3 regions of the Shewanella bicestrii genome follow, and region 2 is predicted to be linked to each of the others. Evidence: predicted binding sites of a transcription regulator. Region 2 holds the regulator's gene; each other region holds the start of a gene.
The links. The regulator LexA, encoded in region 2, represses DNA repair genes until DNA is damaged. The targets are predictions, from matches to a motif close to TACTGTATNNNNATACAGTA.
Positions count from the first base shown of each region.

Region 1 (8,092 bases), 1.9 Mb from region 2:
TATTTTTACCCATTCTGCTCGCCACGTCAGCCTCAACCTTAGCGGGGCTTCTGATCGTCGCTGTTGTGCAGCGGCTTTCACTGTTCAATGCCGTGGTGCTCGGATATGGCGCAGTACTGCTGTCGGCATTAGTCGCCAGTGGTTTTTATTTGATGACCTTAACCGCAGACGCCATTGGCACAGTGTCGACCGCCTTGGGCAACGGGGTATTGCTACTGTTAGTCTTCAGTTTTGTGCTGGTGGCGGGCGTGAGAAAAGTGGCGATTTATGATGAGTTTATCGAAGGCGCTAAGGCGGGGTTTAACCAATCGATTCAACTGATCCCGTATCTGTTAGCCATGCTGCTGGCGATTGGCTTACTCAGGGCGTCGGGCGCCTTGGATTACCTGCTGCAACTAATTGCCAGTGGCGTGAGTCTTTTCGGGTTTGATACCCGCTTTGTCGATGCAATGCCAACCGCATTAATGAAGCCTTTTAGCGGTTCGGGCGCGCGGGCTATGATGCTCGAAACCATGGCGCACCATGGTGTGGACTCCTTTGCGGGGCGCTTGGCGGCGATTTTCCAAGGGAGTACTGAAACAACTTTCTATGTGCTGGCAGTTTACTTTGGCTCTGTTGGGATCCGTCACGGGCGTCATGCGCTCGCCTGTGGTTTAACGGCCGATTTTGCAGGGATCTGCGCCGCGATTGCGGTCTGTTATTGGTTCTATGGCTAAGGATATGATGACGAAAGGGTGATTGATAGCGATGCAAACAGTCGCTTTTAGCAGGTAAAAATCAGGCGCATTAGATCCGCTCTAATGCGCCTGATTATTAAATGATACCGAGTGCTTTTACCTTGTTATCTTGCTGGTAAAGAGCATCGGCGTAGCAGTGCCTCGCTTCAGGGCTTTAGCTACTGGGCTGGAGCCCATTCCTGCCATTCGCTCTGGGCTTTGTGTTGCAACGGGATCACAGTGCCTTGGTTTAAGCGATTACCTGCTTGCGTCGTTTCCTTAGTCGCGACATTAATCCCGCCCGCTAATAGGGTTTCGAGCGAACCGGCTTCAATTTGTGCACCAGAGAAAATTCCCACATCGACTTTGATGCCCGAAGCGTCCCAGAACTGGCTGCTCTGATTCACTAAATGACTGTACTGCGGTTCAATATGTGCTTGCATTAACACACTGTTGCCTTGAGACGAGAGGCTATAACCATCGATTTGGCCGACTTTAATGCCACGGAAGAAGATGGGCGTGCCGACTTTCATCGAGCCAAGGTTGCTATCTTCTAAGGTAAACTTAAGCGCATCTTCGGCCACGTTGGCATAGCTGCTCTCAACCAATTTAGCCTGGAATTGACTCGCCTTTTGGTTGCTCTTACCCGGTAACACACCAATATAAGGCCCAGTGATTAAGGTTTCTGGCGATTTGATCCCCGCTAAGGAGATTTGCGCATCAACCATATGATACTCAGTATCACTGCGGCTGAAGTGCTCGGCATAGTCGCCGTAAAGATAGGCGGTGGCCGTGAGAGTGGCTAAGTCGGCATTGAGCTTCACTTGTGTCACTTCACCCACCTGATGGCCTTGGTAACGAATGGCGGCTTTGGCAGCCAATTTCGCTGAGGCGGGTAAGGTGAGTTTGATGGCTTGAGCCTGCGCTAAGGCGAGCTGTTTGCTTTCGTATAGTTTAAGTGTCGCATTAGGCTCAGTCGTTGAACTATCTAACAAACCTAAGCTGATGCTGCCTTTTAACGCGCCCTGGAGTGGCGCGACGGCGACATCAATACCCGCAAGACTGGCACTGACATCCACGGCACTATTACGCCAAAACACTTTAGGTTTTTGCACTAAGGGTTGGAACTGCTTATCGATAGCGATTTTAATGGCAAAGTCTTCGGTTTTACTCTGCCAGTTGACCGACTCCACATTACCGATTTGCATTTTTTTATAGTAAATCGGTGAGCCTTGGCTGACATCGGCGCCATCTACGCTGGTGAGGGTAAAGTACAGACGTTGTTGCCGAGCAAAAAACTGTTTTGCTTCATCCATTGAGCTAAAGAGTGACAGACGAGTATTTGCCGCAAGCGGTGTGTCGCTGCTTCCTGGGATAAGACTTACAGCCCCTTTGGTGAGGGTCGCCATATCGCGGGTTTTCACCGACACCCCATCGAGTGAGGCATCGATACTCAGCGCCGACTCGGGGATAAAATAGCTATCACTGCGAACTAAGCTGGCAAACTCAGGCTGCAGCTCGAGTTGATATTCGACGGCCGACAGATCTTTGGTTAATTTCACCGCCAGCACCTGACCGATAGGTAGCTGCTTGTAACGCACTTCAGCACCTGCGGTGAGGCCCATGTTTTCAGTTGAGGTGATAGTGAGCTGACGTTTTTTGGCCTTAAGTAGATCCGGCGCCGTTTCTTGCAGGGCAAAACTGCTTGGCAGCGCCGTATTGGCATTGGTGCCGGGTAAAAAGTTAATCACGCTTCCCGTGAGTAAACGCTCGGGGTTTTTGATCCCAGAGAGCGAAATATCCGCGCCTTCAAGCCAAAACAGTCCGTCACTGGTTAACAGGTTGGCATATTCAGGCTCAAATTTTGCCACCGCAGTCACGCCGGTTGCGGTGAGTTGTTTGCTCTGCAGAGTACCAATGGTGATGCCGCGATACACAATGCGAGTGCCTTTATCAATCGCGTTGCCATCGTTCATGGTCAGGCTCACTTCAATTCCACCAAGGGCGCTGGTTTCGGAATCATAGAGGGCAAAACTGTCACCATTTTGTGCCGCAGGTGCCTTATCATCGGAGCTGAAACTCACGCCGCCCGCCAGAATGGAAGCTAAGCTCTCAGTGTTGACTTTTATGCCCGCTAAACTGGCGTCGACTTTCACGCCGGAAACGTTCCAAAAGTGAGAGTTTTTCTTCACTAAACGCGCATATTGCTCTTGGATAAAGGCGCTGATAATGACTCTGGCATTGCCGTCTAAACGATAGCTGACCACGCTGCCGACAGGGATCTGGCGAAAGAACACAGGCGAGCCCACGTCTAACGAGCCGAGTTTATCGGCTGTCAGTTCAATCATTACCCCTTCTGAGCCCACCTGCATAGGTGGCGGTTGACGCTCAGCCTCGAAGAAAGTGGCGGCATTGCCTTTACCGGGTTGAATCGCGATATAGTTACCCGAAAACAGCGCATCTAAGCCTTCAACGCCCGTGATGCTGGCTTTTGGGGTGACTAACCAAAAGAGGGTTTCTTTATTTAAGAAAGGCTTAGCGCGATAGTCCATCATGACTTTGACGTTTACGCCCTTAAGATCTTCATCGATACCAATGTCTTTTACCTTACCGACAGTAAGACCTTGATATTTGACTAAGGTTTTGCCCACATCGATCCCCGTGGCACTGGGGAAGTGGATCTGAATTTCAATGCCCGATTCTTTGATGCTCTTAATGCCCAGCCATGCGCCGAGCGCGAGCGCTACTATCGGGAGCAGCCAAATCGGCGAAAAGAGTTTTTTCTTCACAACTTTTGGCGATTCAATTTGTGTCATCTTGAGGTTCCAATCGATCCCAGAGTAAACGAGTGTCTAAAACTTTTGCGGCAAGTTGAGTCAGTAAAATCACCAATGCAAACGCCGTGGCCGCAGGTGCAGGCTTTGCATCGAGTAATTGCCCCATATTGACGAGGGCAACCGTTAAGGAGATCACAAACAAATCGAGCATTGACCAGCGGCCAATCCACTCAATCACATGAAATCCCACCATGAGTTTCTTTTTCGAAATTGGCAGATTAAAACTGATGGCACAGAGGTAAGTGGCCAAACCGATAATTTTCACCCAAGGCACTAAAATACTGGCAATAAATACAATAATGGCGATGGGCAACATATCCGAATGCACTAAATGGATAATCCCCGAAAAAATCGTATCGTGGCGCACTTGCCCCTGATTGGTGAGCATTGTAATAGGGTAGAGGTTGGCGGGAACCAACAAAATGGCGGCGGTGATCAGCAGCGCCCAACTTTTTTGTAAACTGCTGTGATCACGGACATGGAGCTCGGCCTCGCAGCGGCTGCAGTGGCTATTATCACTGCTATTGAGCTGCCGGCACACCCTGCACAAGCACAGGCCTAAGTCTTTTCCCTGTTGCTGCATCTTAGTGTCGCTCCTGCATGAGAAGACTCCACATATGCTCAATATCGTATTCACGCTGCAAAAACAGGGTGACTAAAAAAAGCATGGTGAAGCAGAAGGTGCCCATACCGAAGTAAATATCCGAGAAATCAGATAACTGAAATGATGACACCAAAAAGCTAATCACATAAATCTCCAGCATGGTGAGCTGGGATAGCAGCCCTTGCAGCTTTAATAACTGTTTGAGGCTGCGACGCCAAAATGGACTGCCAAGTCCCCATTTGACGATCAAAATCTGACTAAGGATCGACAGGATCAACAATCCCGGACCAATCACGGCGGCGGCAAGCACGGCTAATCCCACGACCCAATAACCTTGGTCGAACACCGCAAAGGCACCCTGAAAAACTGTAGTGGTACGAATGCTACCCAAAAAGTGGATTTCGAGTACCGGGAAAAAATTGGCGGGGAAATAGAACACCAGCGCGGTAATACATAGCGCTAACATGCCGTTTACCGAGCAGTATGGTGTGTCATAAAGTGCGGTGCTGCAGCGCGGGCATAACGCCCTAACACCCGTAGGTAAGGCGCGCTTTCGAACGGCTAAGTCGCAGGAACGACAGAGGATTACAGAGTTTTCTGCTGTATTTTCATGCATATAAAAATATTAAATTAGCCCCAAAGCCATTGAGAGAGCAAATAATCCGCAATAAAACCATATTACAGGGTGAGATAGCACATTGCTTGACCCATCTCGACAACGAAAAGCGTACTTATAATACCAGAATAATCAGAACACTTGCATCACTAGTTCACTTTATGTCATCCTGATTACTGTATATAAAAACAGTGCGAGGGCAGTCATGGCAGTTATTACACAGTTTGTCGTGGTAAGAGAAGGGGTGGAGAAGATGACATTTACATCGAAAAAGGAGGCTGACGCCTACGATAAGATGCTCGACATCGCCGATAACCTCATTCCATTTATTCAAAAAGCGCAGCTCGGAATTGATGAAACCGTGAGCGAACAGCTCGCATTCTATTTTGCTAACAATAAAGATGAGCTGACAAACTTGCTTAAAGGCGTGGTTCAAGTTAATAGTACGCCATCAAAACAAAATGCAGCGAAAAAAGCGCCTAAGAAGGACGACGCTGCCGAATAATTTTTTAGGAAGTCTATGAAACCGCAATTTTATGAGTCACTGAATCGTCAAGCGCTGGCCTTACTCGAGGGCGAGGATGATTTAGTGGCTGCCATGGCTAACTTTTCTGCTTTGCTAAACGATAACCTAACCGAATTGAACTGGGTGGGTTTTTACGTGATGCGTGGCGAACAGCTGGTGTTGGGTCCTTTCCAAGGTAAAGTGGCCTGTACCCGTATTCCAATGGGTAAGGGCGTGTGCGGTACCGCCGCGCAAACCAATCAGACGCAGCGCGTCGCCGATGTGCATCAATTTGATGGTCATATCGCCTGCGATTCAGCCAGTAATTCTGAAATTGTTATCCCAGTGCGCGCCGATGGTAAGGTTGTGGCCGTGCTGGATATCGATAGTCCTATTTTTGACCGCTTCGATGAAGAAGACCAAAAGGGCTTGGAATTATTGGTAAAAAGCTTCGAAAACTGCCTATTTGCTTAATTTGCGTACAATAACGCATAATTCATAGTCGCAATCGGTGGCGTGCGCCTTATAATAGCGCATGCACTGATAAGGCTTATTTTGAGCACTGCCGAAATAAGCCTGATAGGTTCAGCCGTGAAAAATTGTTAACTTATATTTTTTAACTTTAGTTAACTCGGCGAGAATGCTAATTTGTACTTTGGCTCATATGTGAGCTTAACCAAGATAAACGACTCGTAAGAAGCTGATTTTTATCACCTCGGATTCGATGTCCCTTTTTAACTGTGGAAGTAATGATGGAATCAACAGATAAGTTGACCGACACCAACGCAATTTTGGCGTATTTGTATGAAACATTTCCTTTGTGCTTTATTGCTGAAGGTGAAACTAAGCCATTAAAAATCGGATTGTTTCAAGATTTGGCTGAAAGGTTGGCTGATGATTCTAAAGTCAGTAAAACTCAACTGCGAGTTGCCTTAAGACGCTACACCAGCAGCTGGCGCTACCTGAAATCGGTAAAAGCCGGTGCACAGCGTGTGGATCTTGATGGTCAGCCATGCGGTGAGTTAGAGCAAGAGCATATCGATCATGCTCAAGCGATGTTGAAAGAAAGCCAAGATAAAGCAAAAGCTAAGCGTGCAGCTCAAGCACCAAAAGCGGCGCCTGCGGGTAAAGCCCCTGCGAAGAAAGCCCCTAAGAAAGTTGCCGTGCCAGCACGCAAGACTGAGCGCCCAGCAAAAGCAGCACCTAAGGCAGAGCCTGCTGTTAACTTAGTTCAAGCTCAATTGACCGATTTAGCGAAGAAGCAACGTGTCAATGTTAAGTTAGGGGTGACGCCAGTAGCCGGCGTGATCACCGACATTAACAAAGAGGACATTCATGTTCAGCTAGATAGCGGCTTAACGGTAAAAGTGAAAGCGGAACATATCCTGCTGTAATCATTTAATCAAACGGAGTAACTTGTTGATGCGAAAACTCACTTTGGCTACATCCATTGCCACTGTTTTTGTCGGATTCTCGGCTTGGGCTGTCCCCCCTACGATTCAAATCAGCGAGTTACCCACTCTCAAGCAGGAAGCGCAGCATAAAGTGGCGAGTAAGCGAGTGACGGATTTATACACTCGTTCCCACTATCATAGATTTGCATTAGATGATGCGTTTTCTGCTCAGATTTTTGACCGCTACCTGCAACAACTCGACTACCGTCGTAATGTGCTGACGCAAGCCGATGTCGACAGCTTCAAACCTTACGTTAATCAGTTTGACGATATGCTGAGCTCGGGTGAACTCGAGCCTGCTTATAAGATGTTTGATTTGGTTCAGAAACGTCGCTACGAAGGTTTTGTATACGCACTCTCTCTGCTCGACAAAGAGATGGATTTCACCGTTCCGGGTGATGCCTACGAATACGATAGAGAAGATGTTGCTTGGCCAAAAGATCAAGACGAGATCAACGAGTTATGGCGTCAACGTGTTAAATACGATGCGCTGAATCTGAAACTCACTGGCAAGAAATGGCCTGAAATCGTTGATATTCTGCAAAAGCGTTATAACAACGCCATCAAGCGACTGACTCAGACCAATAGCGAAGATGTGTTCCAAGCGGTGATGAATGCGTTCTCCCGTAGCATCGAGCCACATACTAGCTATTTATCTCCCCGTAATGCGGAACGTTTCCAAATGGAAATGAACTTAAGCCTCGAGGGGATTGGTGCGCAGTTACAGCTCGAAGACGATTACACTGTCATCAAGAGCTTGATTGCAGGCGGTCCTGCGGCCAGCAGTGAAAAACTGTCGCCTGAAGATAAGATCGTCGGCGTCGGCCAAGAAGGCGGTGAGATTGTTGATGTAATCGGCTGGCGATTAGACGATGTGGTCGATCTGATCAAAGGGCCGAAGGGCAGTAAAGTCGTATTACAGATTTTACCTAAGAAGGGTGGCTCTAACGCTAAGCCGTTTAATCTGACCTTAGTGCGCGACAAAATCCGTTTAGAAGACCGTGCCGCAACCTCAAAGATCATCGAGCCAAAAGACGGTGAATACGCCAACCGTAAAGTGGGTGTGATTCAAATTCCTGGTTTCTATATGAATTTATCCCAGGACGTCGAAAAAGAATTGGTGAAGTTAAACGAAGCCAAGGTTGAAGGCGTCGTCATCGACTTACGTGGTAACGGCGGCGGTGCGTTGACCGAAGCCGTGTTACTGACGGGACTCTTTATCGATATGGGCCCTGTGGTGCAAGTGCGTGACGCCGATGGTCGAGTGTCTGCCCACCGTGATAACGATGGCAAGACAACCTACGCTGGCCCGTTAACCATTATGGTTGACCGTTACAGTGCATCAGCTTCGGAAATTTTT
Region 1 is NZ_CP022358.1:2,725,907-2,733,998, reverse strand. It holds gene CF168_RS11865 (nucleoside recognition domain-containing protein) at 1-716, shown strand, start outside; gene CF168_RS11860 (PqiB family protein) at 896-3,532, opposite strand; gene CF168_RS11855 (paraquat-inducible protein A) at 3,519-4,136, opposite strand; gene CF168_RS11850 (paraquat-inducible protein A) at 4,138-4,773, opposite strand; gene CF168_RS11845 (YebG family protein) at 4,979-5,278, shown strand; gene CF168_RS11840 (GAF domain-containing protein) at 5,294-5,752, shown strand; gene proQ (RNA chaperone ProQ) at 6,031-6,672, shown strand; gene prc (carboxy terminal-processing peptidase) at 6,701-8,092, shown strand, end outside.
Region 1: CF168_RS11845 (YebG family protein) is a predicted target of LexA. The motif match lies at 4,948-4,967, and genes of this name have one in related genera.

Region 2 (8,092 bases):
GCATGATGCCTTTAGGTGCACCGTGATGGTGTTCATCATGGGCGGCAATTTGATCTTGAGTCAGTGTGCTCATCTTAATCCCCTACTGTCCATGGCGAGCAATATCAGCGGGTTGCACTGTATCGCCAGTATTATTGCCCCACGCATTGCGCTCATAGGTAATGATGGCGGCAAGCTGTTGTGGCGTTAGTTGTGTGCCAAATGCCTGCATCGCCGTGCCCGGTTTACCGTGCATCACAATGTCGATGTGATTGGCGACCGGACCCGTTGCAATAGCGCTGCCAGCAAGGGCGGGGAAGGCGGGAGGCATACCTGCACCCGTTAGCTGGTGGCAGGCGGCGCAAATCGTGGCATAGGTCTTTTCCCCTTCGGCCATCAGTTCATCATGGCTAAGCGTGGGAAGACTCGCGGGGTCGACACTGGCGACGGGTTCTGTCGCTGGCTTTGGCGCATCGGTGGTTGCTGGAGGCGGAGTCGTTGCTACTGGTTCGCTATTGGTGCCTCCGGATTTATGGGCATCAACGTCTTTGGCTTGCACCGCATCCCCCGTGTTATTGCCCCACGCATTACGCTCATAGGTAATCACGGCGGCAATCTCTTGGGTCGTTAATTGTTTGCCAAAGGCTTGCATGGCCGTACCCGCTTTACCATTGAGCACTATTTCAAGATGGCCGCTCAGTGGTCCGGTCGCAATCGGGCTGCCTTTGAGGTGCGGGAATACTCCTTGTAGACCTTCACCGTTGGGTTGGTGACAGGCCGCGCAGTGACCAAGGTAAACTTGCTCACCCTGAGCCATCAGCTCTTCTTTTGTCAGTGTTTGCGATAACGCGGCTTGTGCGGCTTGCGCTGCGGCATTGGCGGCTTGTTTTTGTTCTACAACCCAAGCATCGAACTCGGCTTCGGGTAATGCCTGCACCACTATCGGCATAAAACCATGGTCTTTACCGCAAAGCTCGGCACATTGGCCACGGTAAATGCCGGGTTTGTCGATACGGGTCCATGCCTCGTTAATAAAACCTGGGTTAGCGTCTTTTTTAACCGCAAAGGCGGGCATCCACCATGAGTGAATGACATCCTCTGAGGTCATTAAGAAGCGGATTTTACGATTGATGGGTAATACTAGGGGTTTATCGACCTCGAGTAAGTAGTGCTCTCCCTTGGCTTCACTTCCTTCGATTTGAGGTCTTGGTGTTGCGAGAATGCTGTAAAAATCAATATCTTGATCGAAGTAGCTATAATGCCATTTCCATTGAGAACCTGTGACTTTTACCGTGAGATCGGCATTACTGGGATCTTCCATGGCAATCAGAGTTTTCGTGGCGGGAATCGCCATTAAGATCAGAATGACAAAAGGAATAATCGTCCACGCGATTTCGACTTTTGTGCTCTCATGGAAGTGAGACGCGACCGCGCCCTTGGATTTTCTGTGGTTGATCATGGCATAAATCATCACGCCAAAAACCACTAGGCCTATCGCGCAGCAGATATACAGAATCGTCATGTGTAAGTGATAAACCTTGCCACTGATTTCTGTTACGCCGGGGGTCATGTTGAACCGCATGTCCGCTGCGGCCAACGGTGGGGCGAATAGCACCACGAGTAAACAATACAACCATTGCTTCACAAGACTTCTCCTCTGCTAATTGCGAATAGCAACTACAAAGAAGAGCAACACAGTAAGTCTCAACTCTATGCAAACTCTTCAGTTCCCAAAAAAGCTTCTCTGACTTCAACGTGCGTTGGCGGCTTACTTTTGATTAAGTATTGTTACTGCTGGTATTAGCCACACTGGCACATACTGCTGAATAAACCCATTATTCTCGATTTTTGTGGGCAAGAGATATTCGATAAATCGTCGATATTTTTTGCCTAAATGGGCGATATATTATGCTCGCCTGAATCAAACATACTTGCTGTTTAAAAATTGATCAAGATCACTTCTTTTTCTAATTGTCTGAAAAATTGCCAAAAAAAAAGCCCCACATTCACAGGTGAGGCGGCTTTCAAGGCTAAATACGCAGTGCAAAAATTTTAATGAACAGAGCTAAAAAAACTACCTTGGGCAAAGTGAGCAGGTTGCTTGAGTGTCGCGTCCGTAGGTGAGTGATTTACGACACCTTCTAGCACGATTCCCATGGCGCGGGCGCTCTTGGCCACAATTTGCAAACGACGATTGTCGCGGGCATCGAGTGAGTGGATCCAAGTAATTACTGCGCTGGAAGTGCCGCTAGTTAAGGCTTTTTCCATGGCCCACAGGGTTTCCACTTCATCTTTCGCATGGACTAAGAGTATGCGATCCATACGCACGCCGGCGCTGGCCAGTAACTGCTTGTAGCCAATACTGGGTGGGTTGATGAGCACGACCCAGCGGCCTTGTTGGCTCAATTGTGCCAATTGTTTGCTAAGTTGCATTAGCTCTTGGCGCCCTTGGCTCTCGGTGGGCATAGTGATGATAGGCGTATGCTGCCAGTCTGTATCGGTTTCGCGTACCGCATCGAGCCATAAACCGGGGTGACGCGGGGCATTACCTAGTAGTTTGTTCATAGCCAATCTCCATTGCGGATCACCCCTACGGCGAGCCCTTCAATTGTTAGACTTTGGAAACTTAAATCGACTTTAATCGGGGAGTAATCTTCATTTTCAGCATGTAGATAAACGAGATTCCCTTTCTTTTCAAAGCGTTTAACTGTTACATCATCGTCAACGCGAGCAACAACTACTTGGCCATTGCGCGCTTGCTGTACCTTATGAACGGCGAGCAGATCCCCTTCGAGGATACCGATGTTCTTCATACTGTCGCCTCTGACGCGCAGCAAGAAATCGGCGGCTGGGTGGAACATGCTGGGGTCGACTTGATAATACTGTTCGACATGCTCTTGGGCGAGGATAGGTTCGCCCGCAGCCACTTGACCAATCAGTGGTAAGCCAGATTCGCTGTTATCTTCTTCCTCAACTGGGAGGCGGATCCCGCGGGAAGTGCCAGGCATGATCTCGATGCAGCCTTTTTTCGCCAATGCCTTAAGGTGTTCCTCGGCGGCATTTGCACTTTTAAAACCCAAACGGGTGGCGATTTCGGCCCGGGTGGGTGGCATGCCAGTCTCGGCAATATTACGTTTAATCAGCTCTAAAATTTCGGCTTGGCGTGGCGTCAACGGTCTCATGTTCTTTCCTGTTTTTCTATACAGTTACTGTTAGTATATACAGTATTATTCGTAGTGCAAGTATTAACCACTTTTTAACGCGATTGGAGAGTATTAGCGAATATTCCCTAGAATCTGGTATTCTATGGGGCTAATGAACGTACTTACATTGCATAAGAATAATGCCTAAACAAGACTCTCTTTGGTTGAAATCATTACGCTGGATCCAAAAACACTTAGTGCACACTATTGTTGTGCCGCAGGATCCCTTTGCCGATCTGAATCTGGACGCTTCCAGACCGCTTGCTTATGTAATGAAAACAGAATCCCTGAGTGATATTGCTGCGTTAAGCGAGATCACCACTAAGCTGGGTTTGCCAAGCCCCTATGAGCCGCTCGTGGTAAATGGCGTTGTCGCGCCCCGCGTCGTTTGCCTCGAAGGCCGTAAGCCTTTGTTTGGCGAGCGTGCCAGTAATGAGCCATTCCTCGAATGTTTTATGCGCCTGTTGGCCGTCCATAAGGAAAAGCCAGAGTTAGATATTCAGCTGGTGCCTGTGAGTCTGTATTGGGGCCGTACTCCGGGTAAAGAAGACGACACCATGAAGGCGGCTGTTCTTGAGCGCGAGAATCCAACTTGGTTACGTAAGTGCTTGATGATCTTATTTTTGGGTCGTCATAACTTTGTGCAGTTTTCTAATGCGGTATCGCTGCGTTACATGGCCGACGAACACGGCACCGATATGGGGATTGCCCATAAACTGGCGCGGGTGGCTAGGGTTCATTTCCGCCGTCAACGCAAAGTGATGACAGGGCCTGTGTTGCCGAATCGTCAGGCAATGTTCCACTCCCTGCTGAAATCCGAATCCTTACGCAAGGCTATTCAGGAAGAAGCGGCGAGTAAGAAGATTTCCGAAACCCAAGCCCGTGAAACAGCAATTGAATATCTTGATGAAATTGCAGCGAATTATTCCGACAGCCTAGTGCGTATTGCTGAGCGTTTCTTAACTTGGTTATGGAACAAGCTCTACAGCGGTATCAATATCAAAGGTGCCGAGCAAATCCGTCAGCTGCACCATGATGGTCACGAGATTGTTTATGTACCTTGCCATCGCAGCCATATGGATTACCTGCTGTTATCCTACATTCTGTATTACCAAGGCATGGTGCCACCGCATATTGCGGCGGGGATTAACCTAAACTTCTGGCCTGCGGGACCGCTGTTCCGCCGTGGTGGCGCTTTCTTTATTCGCCGTAGTTTTAACGGCAATAAACTTTATACTGCCGTGTTCCGTGAATACCTCGATCAGCTGTTTGCTAAGGGATATTCGGTTGAGTATTTCTCTGAGGGTGGCCGTTCTCGCACCGGTCGTCTATTGGCGCCGAAAACTGGCATGATCGCCATGACGATCAACAGTGTGCTGCGTGGTATCGAACGCCCTGTCACCTTAGTGCCTGTGTATTTAGGCTACGATCACGTGATGGAAGTGGCGACTTATCATAAAGAGTTGAGCGGTAAGAAAAAACAGAAAGAATCTGTATGGCAAGTTTTTGGTGCTATTCGTAAATTAGGTAATTTTGGCCAAGGTTATGTCAACTTTGGTGAGCCGATTACACTGCAAAACTTCTTGAATGAAACCGCGCCTAACTGGCGCGCTGAAGTGGCCGACGATCCCGAACAAAAACCGACTTGGTTAACCCCTGCGGTGAACGTGTTAGCGAATCGTGTGATGACCCGTATTAACGATGCTGCCGCCGCCAGTTCTATCACCTTGACGAGCTTAGTGCTATTGGCGTCGGAGCAAAATGCCCTAGAGCGTTGTTTGCTCGAGCGTCAGTTAGATTTGTACCTGACGCTGCTTAAGCGTGTGCCTTACACTTCGTTTACGTCGGTGGCCGAAGGTGATGGCAAGCACTTAGTGCAACAAGGTTTAGAGCTGAATAAGTTCTCCATCAATGCCGATCCTCTGGGTGAGATAGTATCTATTGACGCGAATCAAGCGATTTCAATGACTTACTATCGTAACAATATCATCCACTTATTTATTATTCCGTCGTTGATTGCTAGCTGCTTAACCAACAATAAGCAGATTTCAAGAGCCTATATCCTAGGGATTGTGAGTGACTTCTATCCGCTACTGAAGGCGGAGTTATTCATGGGTATCAAGGACCTCCCAAGTTATGTGAATCAAGTGCTGGATCTGTTTATTGAGCAGGGTCTAGTGCAGGAAAGCGATACGCTGTCGGTGGTGACCGAGCACACCAGCCAAATGTTGTTGCTGGCCGGAAGCGTTAGCGAAACCTTGCAACGCTATGCGATTATCTTCAATTTGCTGGCTCACAGACCTAAGATGGAGCGTTCGGAGCTGGAGTCTGAAAGCCATCTGCTTGCCCAACGTTTAGGGGCGCTGCATGGAGTTACCGCGCCAGAATTCTACGACAAGAAACTCTATAACACCTTGAGTGTTAAGCTTAAAGAGTTGGGTTATTTCTCCGAGAAGGAAGATAAATCCGACGTTGAACGCATTCGCGATCAAGCCAATAGCTTACTCAGAGCCTCAGTGAGACAAACCATAGTTGCGAGCGTGACCGCGGAGCATATCGTTTAATGGCTAACCATATGAATGCGGCGAAGAATAAGCCAGTGGGCAAGTCCTTGCTCGGTGGTGCCATGATTATTGCCGGCACCACAGTCGGGGCGGGGATGTTTTCTTTACCCGTTGTGGGCGCTGGCATGTGGTTTGGCTACTCGGTACTGATGTTACTCGGTATTTGGTTCTGCATGTTGATGTCGGGATTGTTACTGCTCGAAACCAACTTGCATTTCGAGCCGGGAGCAAGTTTCGATACCCTGACCAAGGAAACCCTAGGGCAGTTTTGGCGGATCGTGAATGGGGTATCGATTGCCTTCGTGCTTTACATCTTAACCTACGCCTACATCAGTGGCGGCGGCTCGATTGTTAACCATAGCCTACAGGGTATGGGGATTGAGTTACCCCAGAGTGTTGCTGGATTAGTATTTGCGGTTGTGCTGGCTTGTATCGTGTTGATCAGCACCAAGGCGGTGGACCGTATTACGACCATAATGCTCGGCGGTATGATTATTACTTTCTTCCTCGCGATTGGTAATTTACTGATCGAGATTGATGTGACTAAGCTGCTCGAACCGGATGGCAATCAAAGCTTTGTGCCTTATCTGTGGGCTGCTTTGCCCTTTGGCTTAGCAAGTTTTGGCTACCATGGCAACGTGCCGAGTCTGGTGAAGTACTATGGCAAAGATTCATCGACCATCATCAAAGCGATTTTCGTCGGCACTTTCATCGCGCTGATCATTTATGCCTGCTGGTTAGTCGCCACTATGGGCAACATTCCCCGCAGCCAATTTAGTGAGATTATTGCCCAGGGTGGCAATATGGGGGTGTTAGTAGGCGCCTTGTCGAAAGTGATGGAAAGTAGCTGGTTAAACAGCATGTTAACTCTATTTGCTAACTTAGCTGTGGCGTCTTCTTTCCTTGGCGTGACCTTAGGCTTATTCGATTATTTGGCCGATTTATTCGGGTTCGACGATACACGCTCGGGGCGGATGAAAACGGCAGTTGTCACCTTTGTGCCACCCACCATTTTAGGTTTGTTGTTCCCCGATGGCTTTTTGGTTGCCATTGGTTTCGCAGCCTTAGCGGCAACTGTTTGGGCCGTCATAGTGCCCGCTTTGATGGCCTATAAATCGAGACAGCAGTTCCCTAACCATCAAGGTTTTAGAGTCTTTGGTGGCACGCCCTTAATTATCCTTGTGGTGTTATACGGCGTGGTGACAGGGGCTTGCCATCTACTCGCGATGGCGAATTTATTGCCGCAGTTCTCCTAAGTATTTCGCCTACGAATCAAGCCCTCAAATTGAGGGCTTTTTCTTTATATTCATCTTTTTATCGCCAAAACTGGACAGTTGCTCAAACTCCAGCTTAACTCGAACACATTATCTGTTTGATTGGAGTCTGCAATGAGGATTACTCAGTACGCACAGGGACAGGCTTGTTGGGTCGAACTGGCGAGCCATGACTGGCAGGGCGCACAGGCGTTTTACCACGCACTGTTTGGTTGGAATGCGGTGGAAATGGCGATTCCTAATGGTCATTTCTCGTTGTTCAATCTGGAGGGGGACGATTTAGGGGCCATGTATCAAATCCCTGAGTCGGAACCACAGATCCCTAGCCATTGGCGGATCTATTTTGCGGTTAAGGATATCGAAGCGACGGTTGCCGCCATCCTGGCTGCGGGTGGGCAATTACACATGGGACCGCATGTGGTGGGGGATGCGGGCGTGATGGCGCAGGTGAGCGACCCCGAAGGCGCACGTTTTGCCCTGTGGCAAGCGAAAAATCACTCAGGCTCGCGTCGCCAAGGCGAAGAAAATACCCTGTGTTGGGTGGAGCTGGCCTGTCTCGAGCCTAGCGCCGAAGCCAGTTTTTACACTCAAGTGTTTCCTTGGACCGCACTCCCAAGTCATGTGCCCGGCATCAATTACACCGAGTGGCAAATCGACGGCCAGTCTATGGGGGGCATGATGAAAATGATGCCAGAATGGGGCGAGATCCCCGCCCATTGGATGCCTTATTTTGTGGTGGCGGATTGTGATGCCTTTGCCGCTAAGGCGCAGGGGCTGGGTGCGCAGCTATGCGTGCCGCCAAGCGATATCCCCGATGTGGGACGTTTTTCGGTGATTGCCGACGCGCAAGGGGCAACCTTCGCGGTCATCAAGTTGAATGCGCTATCTTAAGCTGGCGAGGTGATATTTCGGCATAAGCGATGATAAAACCTAGGTTTATTGAGTCATACCTAGGTTTTATAAGGTCTTATGTCGATGCGCTTATTTCTTTATCCGCTACTTGCTACACCTTAAACTCACTCACTAAACCATCCAACTGTTGACCTATCCCCAGCAAGCCATTGGCAGAGCT
Region 2 is NZ_CP022358.1:4,595,979-4,604,070, reverse strand. It holds gene ctaD (cytochrome c oxidase subunit I) at 1-73, opposite strand, end outside; gene coxB (cytochrome c oxidase subunit II) at 83-1,624, opposite strand; gene CF168_RS20135 (cell division inhibitor SulA) at 2,032-2,544, opposite strand; gene lexA (transcriptional repressor LexA) at 2,541-3,161, opposite strand; gene plsB (glycerol-3-phosphate 1-O-acyltransferase PlsB) at 3,323-5,746, shown strand; gene mtr (tryptophan permease) at 5,746-7,002, shown strand; gene CF168_RS20115 (VOC family protein) at 7,135-7,911, shown strand; gene CF168_RS20110 (methyl-accepting chemotaxis protein) at 8,024-8,092, opposite strand, start outside.

Region 3 (8,092 bases), 940 kb from region 2:
GTTGTAGTTAGCGACCAGCTGCCAACCATTGCTGAAGTAGTGATTCAGGTTTGCAAAGTAGTTGATATTTTTGGTTTCCCAGCGGCTCCAATCGGCAGCTGTGGTGGCCGATGTATCCCAATCAGTGGCAGAACCATCACTAAAGACGGCGGGCAACGCGCCCCACATCGCCCCTTTGGGATCGTTGTGGTTATAGCTACCACCAACACGCAGCAAGGTGTTGGCCGTAATATCACTGTCGACCACACCATAGAGAATGGTTTTGCGGTCTTGATACAGATCTTGGTAAGAGTCGCTATTCACATACTTAGCGACCAAGCGCCCACGCACACTGCCGTCTTCATTCAGACCATTGGATACATCCGCGGTGACTTGTTTTTTATCCCAACTTCCAGTGGCGACATCGACATAACCTTTAAGATCAGAACTGTCGGCATGCTTACGCACTAAGTTAATCGAAGCCGAAGGATCGCCTGCACCCGTTAATAATCCGGTAGCACCACGTACGACTTCAACTCGCTCGTAGATAGACACATCCGATACCGTTTCACCGGCATCACCGCCTAAACTCCAAGATAAAGGCACACCATCAATTTGATAGTTTTGCACGGTAAAACCGCGAGCCGAAAAACCGTTACGCACGTTATCTGTTTTTGAGGATGATAACCCCACAGTGTTGTTGACCACATCGACTACGGTATTTAGCGCCTGATCTTCAATCCGATCCGCCGTCATAATGCTGACCGACTGTGGCGTTTCCCGCAGCGTGAGTCCTAACCCCGTTGCGGTATCAATATTACGACTCACTGTGTATTTACCCATCACAGTGATTTTCTCGATATTTTGATCTTGTGTCTCTGTTGTTGAAGCGGTTTGTTCTTCGGCCATCAGTGCCAAAGGATTCAAAGCTAGGGTTACTGCAGCAGCAAGTGGAAGTAGATTAAAACGCATAGTCGTTCAGCAAGTTTCGTTAAGGTGTGCATACGGTAACACCATTGAGAACGATTTGCATTTGTATTTTATGTGGCAAATGTAACAAATTCATCATTCTTAAGTCGTACAAAAAGATGAATAGATTGATGACAAAGTTTTATGTTTTAAAAACAGATAATTAAATTAGCTCTTGATAAAAGCAGTCATCTTGAGATGGCTGCAAAAAATTTTACGATTATGGGAAGGAATAAGGGGCATTGCGCCGTAACGACAGAAAAAAGCTAAAAAAAAGCCTGCTCAATGAGCAGGCAAGACATATTTCAAGCGTCCCTTTCGGGGAAGTACATTACCGCGCTAGCGGAAGAAACCTGGCATACCCATGCAAAAACACCGATATGCTACTTGAGTCTAAACACGCCAAAAAGGCGATACAAAGGTTGATGGATGATGGAAACTAGGTTTAAAGGGATAGTTAGCCCTTAAAGCTCATAGCGAATAAACCGCCACGCAAAACATCAGAGTTAATCCAAGTGTTTTGCCAAACAAAGTGATTCTTGCCTGTATAAGACATAGTCAATTACTCCTAAGTAAAGTTGAGATTAAGTACTCTAGTAAAGCTTGGCTCGGTTCCTTGGAACTAGAGATTCTCAAATCCGTTGAGACGACTTGTCACTCGGGTCCTTGGAGAAGGATATCCATCCTGGATAGACTAGAGGGGATGGGCGCATTGCCCTGTCCACGAAAACTATTATATGTTTTCGTAGTTTTATTACAAGCTTTATTTGTATTTTTTTTAATTAAGGCTTTTTAATGTAATTTTATTACGTAAAACAACCAAAAATCTTGGCGACCTGCATCACATAAAAACAGAAATAACCCTGTAACCACCTAATAAGTAAGATATTACAGAATTATTTCTATTTATTACGTTAAATTGTTAACGATTGATCAGATATTGATACAGACCGACCAAGGGACTCGCAGTGGGTTTTCCATAGAGTGGATCGCCCTCCGTTGCACTGCCAGCGATATCTAAGTGTGTGTAAGCTAAAGGAATTGCGGCATTTATGCCATGTTCAAACAATCCCGAAGCCTTAAGCAGAAACGCCGCCGGATATTGATGCCCACGGGCCGTTACCGAAGATGGCGCATTGTTAGAAGATAAAATATCAGCCGCCCCTGAGACTTCACGGATCTTGGCAAAGTCCTCGCGGCGCAATGTAGAAACCTCAAAGGGTTCGCCCCATTGGCTTGCCTGTAACGCGAGTGTCTGCGCACACTTGGCGCCACTGGCGACCGCATTTTCAACCGCAGCAGGATACGCCCCATAACAACGTACCACATGGCCCGTGAGAGTCGCGACCGAGAATAGCTCTGGTTGCACCGCCGAAACCGCTTTAATACGCAGATGACTTAACAGGTCAGCCAATACTAAGCGCCCTTCCGCATCCGTATTACCAATTCGTACCCGCACGCCCGCATGGCTAGTGATAATTTCATCGGTAACAAAGGCTTCGCTGCCAATGCTATTACGCACTAAGCCCAGTTCGGCGATCACTCGGATCCCTTTAGGCTTGAGCATAGACAAAGCTTTAAATAACCCGGCCACGGCAGAGGCGCCACCTTTATCGCGGCTCATGCCCGCCATTGCGCCGCCGACTTTCAGATCGGCACCGCCCGTATCGTAGACCACACCTTTGCCTGCAAATAAGAAGGTACGAGTAATCTCGCCTTCTGGCAGATATTCGAGTTTCACCACCCGCGGTTGATGCCGCCCAACGGCAAAGGAAGAACGCGCCACCGCACTTAACAGTGGATAATCGCGCTCGAGAATATCCCTATCTTCCACGACTGCGGTTTTAATCACACTGCCTTTAAAAGCTTGCAAACAATATTCGGCAAAGGCTTTTGCCGACATACGCTCAGGTTCAGTGCCACATAAATCCCGAGCCAACACACGGCCAGCTTCTAATGCGTTGAGCAATTGACTCTTTTTAGCTGATAGAGACAGTAACCCTATGGCTTCAAAGGCTGGCGTTAAGCCCGTTGCCTCGCGCAATTCTAAGGTTTGCCATAATTCTTGACCGCAGGCGAGCGCCGCAACTTCAGTCGCAAAACCAAACTTGGGCGTGGTAGAAGGCACCACATAAAGCAGGGGACGCTTAGCGCCCGCGTCTTTAGCAATAGCAATAGCAGCTCTTGCCGCATCGCCAAATACACGCACATCGGCATAATCATCAGTCACTTGAGTAACCGGCGCTATGATTAAACGGCCGCCAGCTAAACCGGGAGCAAACAATAACGTCGGGCTCTTACCGACACGCTTATCGACCTTAGCGCCATGCTCGGCCAATAAACTGATCTCATCAATTCCAATAGCACCAAGATCCGGTGTGACGACCACAACCGCATCCCAACCTTCACCATCAAAAATGGCATTTTCTGCTTGTACATCAACAAAGTTAACTTGAAACATGACCCATCCTTTTTCATTATTGTGCCTGCATTATTCCCGCTATAACGCTTAATTACCAATCAAAAAATCCCTTTGTCCCCATCGAAAAGACTGAGGGTGGCAACTTTCGCTGCCACAAGCACACATAGGCTGATCGAGAAGATTAATCGGCAGAGCAGAATGTGGTAGGATCAAGCCAAATTTGCCCTATACCCACAAGACCTGATGAGGGACCTCCTGTGACAGCGTTAAGTCAGTTATACCCACAGCCTTTATGGCAATGGTTCGAACAAATCTGTGCAATTCCCCACCCTTCCAAACATGAACAAGCACTCAGCAAACACATCCAAGCATGGGCTAAGAGTAAACAACTCGATGTCGTGGAAGATGCGGTCGGCAATTTAATCATTCGCAAACCCGCAACGGCCGGAATGGAAGATCGCAAAATCGTCGTGATCCAAGCTCACATCGATATGGTGCCGCAAAAGAATGCCGACAAAGTGCATGACTTTATCAAAGATCCTATCGAAGCCTATGTTGAAGGTGACTGGGTAAAAGCCAAAGGCACAACCTTAGGCGCCGACAATGGTATTGGCATGGCGTCAGCCTTAGCGATTTTAGGTAGCGACGATATCAAACACGGCCCACTGGAAGTACTGCTCACGATTGATGAAGAAGCGGGCATGACAGGCGCCTTTGGCCTGCAAGCGGGTATGCTCGATGCTGAAATCCTGATAAACACCGACTCAGAGCAAGAAGGTGAAATCTACATGGGCTGCGCTGGCGGTGTCGATGCTCAAATCACACTGCCTATGGTATGGCAAGCGTCGGAGCAAAGTTACGCATCATTTAGCCTGCATTTATCTGGCTTAAAAGGCGGTCACTCTGGGGTTAACATCCATTTGGGTCGTGGTAACGCCAACAAACTCTTGGCACGCTTCCTGTTTGAAAATGCCGATGAATTAGCGCTGGAATTAACCCAATTTACCGGTGGTTCACTGCGTAATGCCATCCCACGCGAAGCCAATATCAGCTTTATGTTACCCGCTGAAAATGTCGATGCACTGAATGAAAAAGTGCGCGCTTTTGAAGCCTTAGTCCGCGCCGAGCTGGCCATTGCCGACCCTGATATGCGTTTAGTGTTGAGCGAAATCCCAACGCCAAAACGCGTGATGAGTGAAAACAGCCAAAACACGCTGATCGACCTGCTGCATGTATGCCCTAATGGCGTGATGCGTATGAGCGATGAAGTCGCTGGCGTGACAGAAACCTCACTCAACGTAGGCGTGATTAGCACTAACGATGAAGAAGTTAGCATTCTGTGCTTAATTCGCTCGCTCATCGATTCGGGCCGCAGCCAAGTTGAAGGCATGCTCAATGCGCTGACTAATCTCGCTGGCGCTGAAATTGAATTCAGTGGCGCTTACCCAGGTTGGAAGCCAGATAACAGCTCACCCGTAATGGCGATTGTGCGTGAGACCTACGAGTCTATCTACCATAAAGAACCGGTTATCATGGTGATCCACGCGGGTCTTGAATGTGGTCTGTTCAAGAAGCCTTATCCAGAAATGGACATGGTGTCGATTGGCCCTACCATCCGCTATCCACACGGCCCGGATGAAATGGTCAATATCACCACAGTAGGTCAATACTGGGATCTGCTCCTTGCTGTGCTAGAACGAATTCCCGCTAAAGGTGAATAATCACTCTAGGTGAATAGTCGCTAAGCAGACTTAAATAACAAAGGCCGCAGAGGGTTTACCAATGCGGCCTTATTGTTGCTTCTATTTGCGCACTGCGTAAAGCTGATTATCGCGTTATCTAAACTAAACTAGGTTAGATTGGCGCTGAGCCAGATCCGCTCAGATTAAATTGACACTAAAACACAAAATCCAACTGCTTCGTTTCGCGTACCATGAGCGGCGAAAGCGTGTCTTTACTCTCGGCGAGTCCAACAGAAACCCCGAGTAACCGAATTCCACGGCCCTCTTGCCTAGCCATTGCTTGGCTCAGTAGCTCATAGAACATCACCACGGAGACCTCGTCACTACGATGCTCGATGGTGGTCTGTTTAAAATCATTAAATTTAAGTTTGACCACCTGCTTATGGATTTGCCTCCCCTTAGCACTTCGCCCTAAACGGCTGGACAACTCTTGGATTAATCCCGGCATCACCTGTTGGCACTGCTCCAGCGTGTAAATATCCTGAGCGAGAGTGGTCTCAACGCCTACGGATTTGCGCTCGCGGCTCACAGAAATCCCGCGATCATCGATGCCATGGGCCCGCTCGACTAACACGGCGCCAAACTTACCAAAACGGGCAATCAACTCTTGCTTTGGATAAGCCTGCACATCGGCGCAGGTATTTAAGCCTAGCGAAGACAGTTTCTCAGCGGTCACTTTACCGACTCCGGGTATTTTCCGCAGGGATAAGCTTTTAACGAACTCGGGCACCTCATCGGGTGGGATAACACATTGCCCATTGGGCTTATTTAAATCAGAGGCAACCTTGGCGAGAAATTTAATCGGCGCCACGCCCGCCGATGCCGTCAGCCCAGTTTCGGCCAAAATATCACGGCGAATCGCCTCGGCAATTAACGTGGCTGAGCCCTTAAACAGCTTACAATCGCTGACATCTAAATAGGCTTCATCGAGGGAAAGTGGTTCGATTAACTCAGTGTATCGGGAAAAGATGGCGCGAATTTGCTGTGAGACCTCTTTGTAGACCTGCATACGACCGGGAACGAGGATAAGATCGGGGCACAATTTCAGTGCGTAGCCCGTCGCCATGGCCGAACGCACGCCAAATTTGCGCGCCTCATAATTACAAGTGCTGATGACGCCACGCTGCACCCGACTGCCGCCGACAGCCAGCGGTTTACCGCGGTATTCGGGAAAATCCCGCATTTCCACCGCAGCAAAATAGCAATCCATATCGATATGAATGATTTTTCGCACCTTGCATTCCTCCGACACTCAAAATACTGTATATAAAAACAGTAATCAAGTGCCGCTTACCAATTTGCCGCGGTGCTGTTTGCGCTTGGATTATAAGCGCTCAAAAAACAAAGGGAGCCCTAAGGCTCCCTTGATTTGCAACGTTTTGAATTAAATCTTAAATTGCCCAATGTTGCGGGTGAGTTCGTGAGTCGCTTGCTCAAATCCTTGCAAACTTTGGGATAAATCTTGGCTTGAGAGCAAAGACTGATCGGACAAACCACGCACGCTAACCACGTTCTGTGCTACTTCTTCAGCCACAACGGCCTGCTGGCCAATCGCGACGGTAATTTCCACCGTTTGCTGCTGAATCGACACAATCGCACTGGCGATATCACTTAAAGCTTGCTCCACTTGTGTGGTCAAGTCTTGCCCGACCCTTGCCTGCTCAACCCCTGATTCCATCACCTGCTCGGCTTGTAGCGCACTCTGTTGCAGGGTTTGGATAATGCCTTGAATGTTGGCGGTAGAATCTTGGGTACGAGACGCGAGAGTACGCACTTCATCGGCCACTACGGCAAAGCCTCGGCCCTGCTCACCCGCCCGCGCCGCCTCGATGGCCGCATTGAGCGCCAGCAAGTTGGTTTGGTCGGCAATGTTACGGATCACGCTTAACACTTCGCCAATTTGCTCAGAGCTGCTACGTAACTCCTTGATGACTTTGGCCGCTTCAATCACTTGAACCGATAATGCCTTCATACCTTCGGTCGCACGGGACACAATTTGAGTACCGTCATGGGCTTGGGTTTGTGCCTTTTCAGCAAAATCATTCGCCCGCTGGGCGCTAATCGCCATTTCTTGGCTCGTCTGTGCCATTTGGGTGGCGGCCGTGGCCACTGAGTCGATTTGTTGTTTCTGCGATGACACCGAAGATACCGCTAAATCACACACTTGGCGCGCATCCATCACCCCAGTGCCCACCTCTTGGGTTAAGTTGCGAGTGTGCAGTAACATCTGTTGCACCTTTTCGGCAAAGCGGTTGAAGGCATCACCCAGTTTACCTAACTCATCTTCCCGTTCCATCAAAATACGTTGGGATAAATCACTGTCACCTTCGGCAATATCTTCCATCGCATCGAGTAATTTGCTGAGCTGGCGTCTAAAAGGCAATAACATCAACCAGACAGTAATGCCGACCAAAAGCATAATCCCCAAAGCAACAAAACAAGCATTCCAAAAGGCTTTGGTAACAGGCGCTTCAATTACTTCATGGGGCAACATAAAGGCTAAGTGCCATTTCTGCTTAGGATAATCACCGCCCACAGACACAAAGGTTACCCGCTGCGGCACACCGTTAAAGGTGACTTCGGCAAAGCCCTGCGCTTCACGCTGCATTTGCTGCCTTAAGGCGGTAAAGCCTGAGGAGTCCTTAAACTGGCTATCGATTTGATTCGCAAGTGAGCCCGGCGGGAACTTATCCGAGAATCCAGGGAAATAAACCAGCTTACCTTCATCCGTCATCAGGAAAGCTTGGCCGTAATTGCGATATTTGATTGGCGCTAACAGGGTTTTGCCAATGGTATCGATGAGAATATCCATACCACCAATCCCAATCAGCTCACCATTGGCACCATAGACTGGGGTTTTAACTGTGGCCGAAATTGAACCATCGTTGGCATCGACCGCAGGATCGCCCACAAATAGGCCGCGCTGATCGATAGCCTCCTGCCACCAAGGACGTTTATTAGTGTAATAGTTTGGATCGCC
Region 3 is NZ_CP022358.1:3,658,497-3,666,588, forward strand. It holds gene CF168_RS16040 (TonB-dependent siderophore receptor) at 1-951, opposite strand, end outside; gene CF168_RS16055 (peptidase M17) at 1,871-3,409, opposite strand; gene CF168_RS16060 (aminoacyl-histidine dipeptidase) at 3,628-5,091, shown strand; gene dinB (DNA polymerase IV) at 5,267-6,346, opposite strand; gene CF168_RS16070 (methyl-accepting chemotaxis protein) at 6,497-8,092, opposite strand, start outside.
Region 3: dinB (DNA polymerase IV) is a predicted target of LexA. The motif match lies at 6,371-6,390, and genes of this name have one in related genera.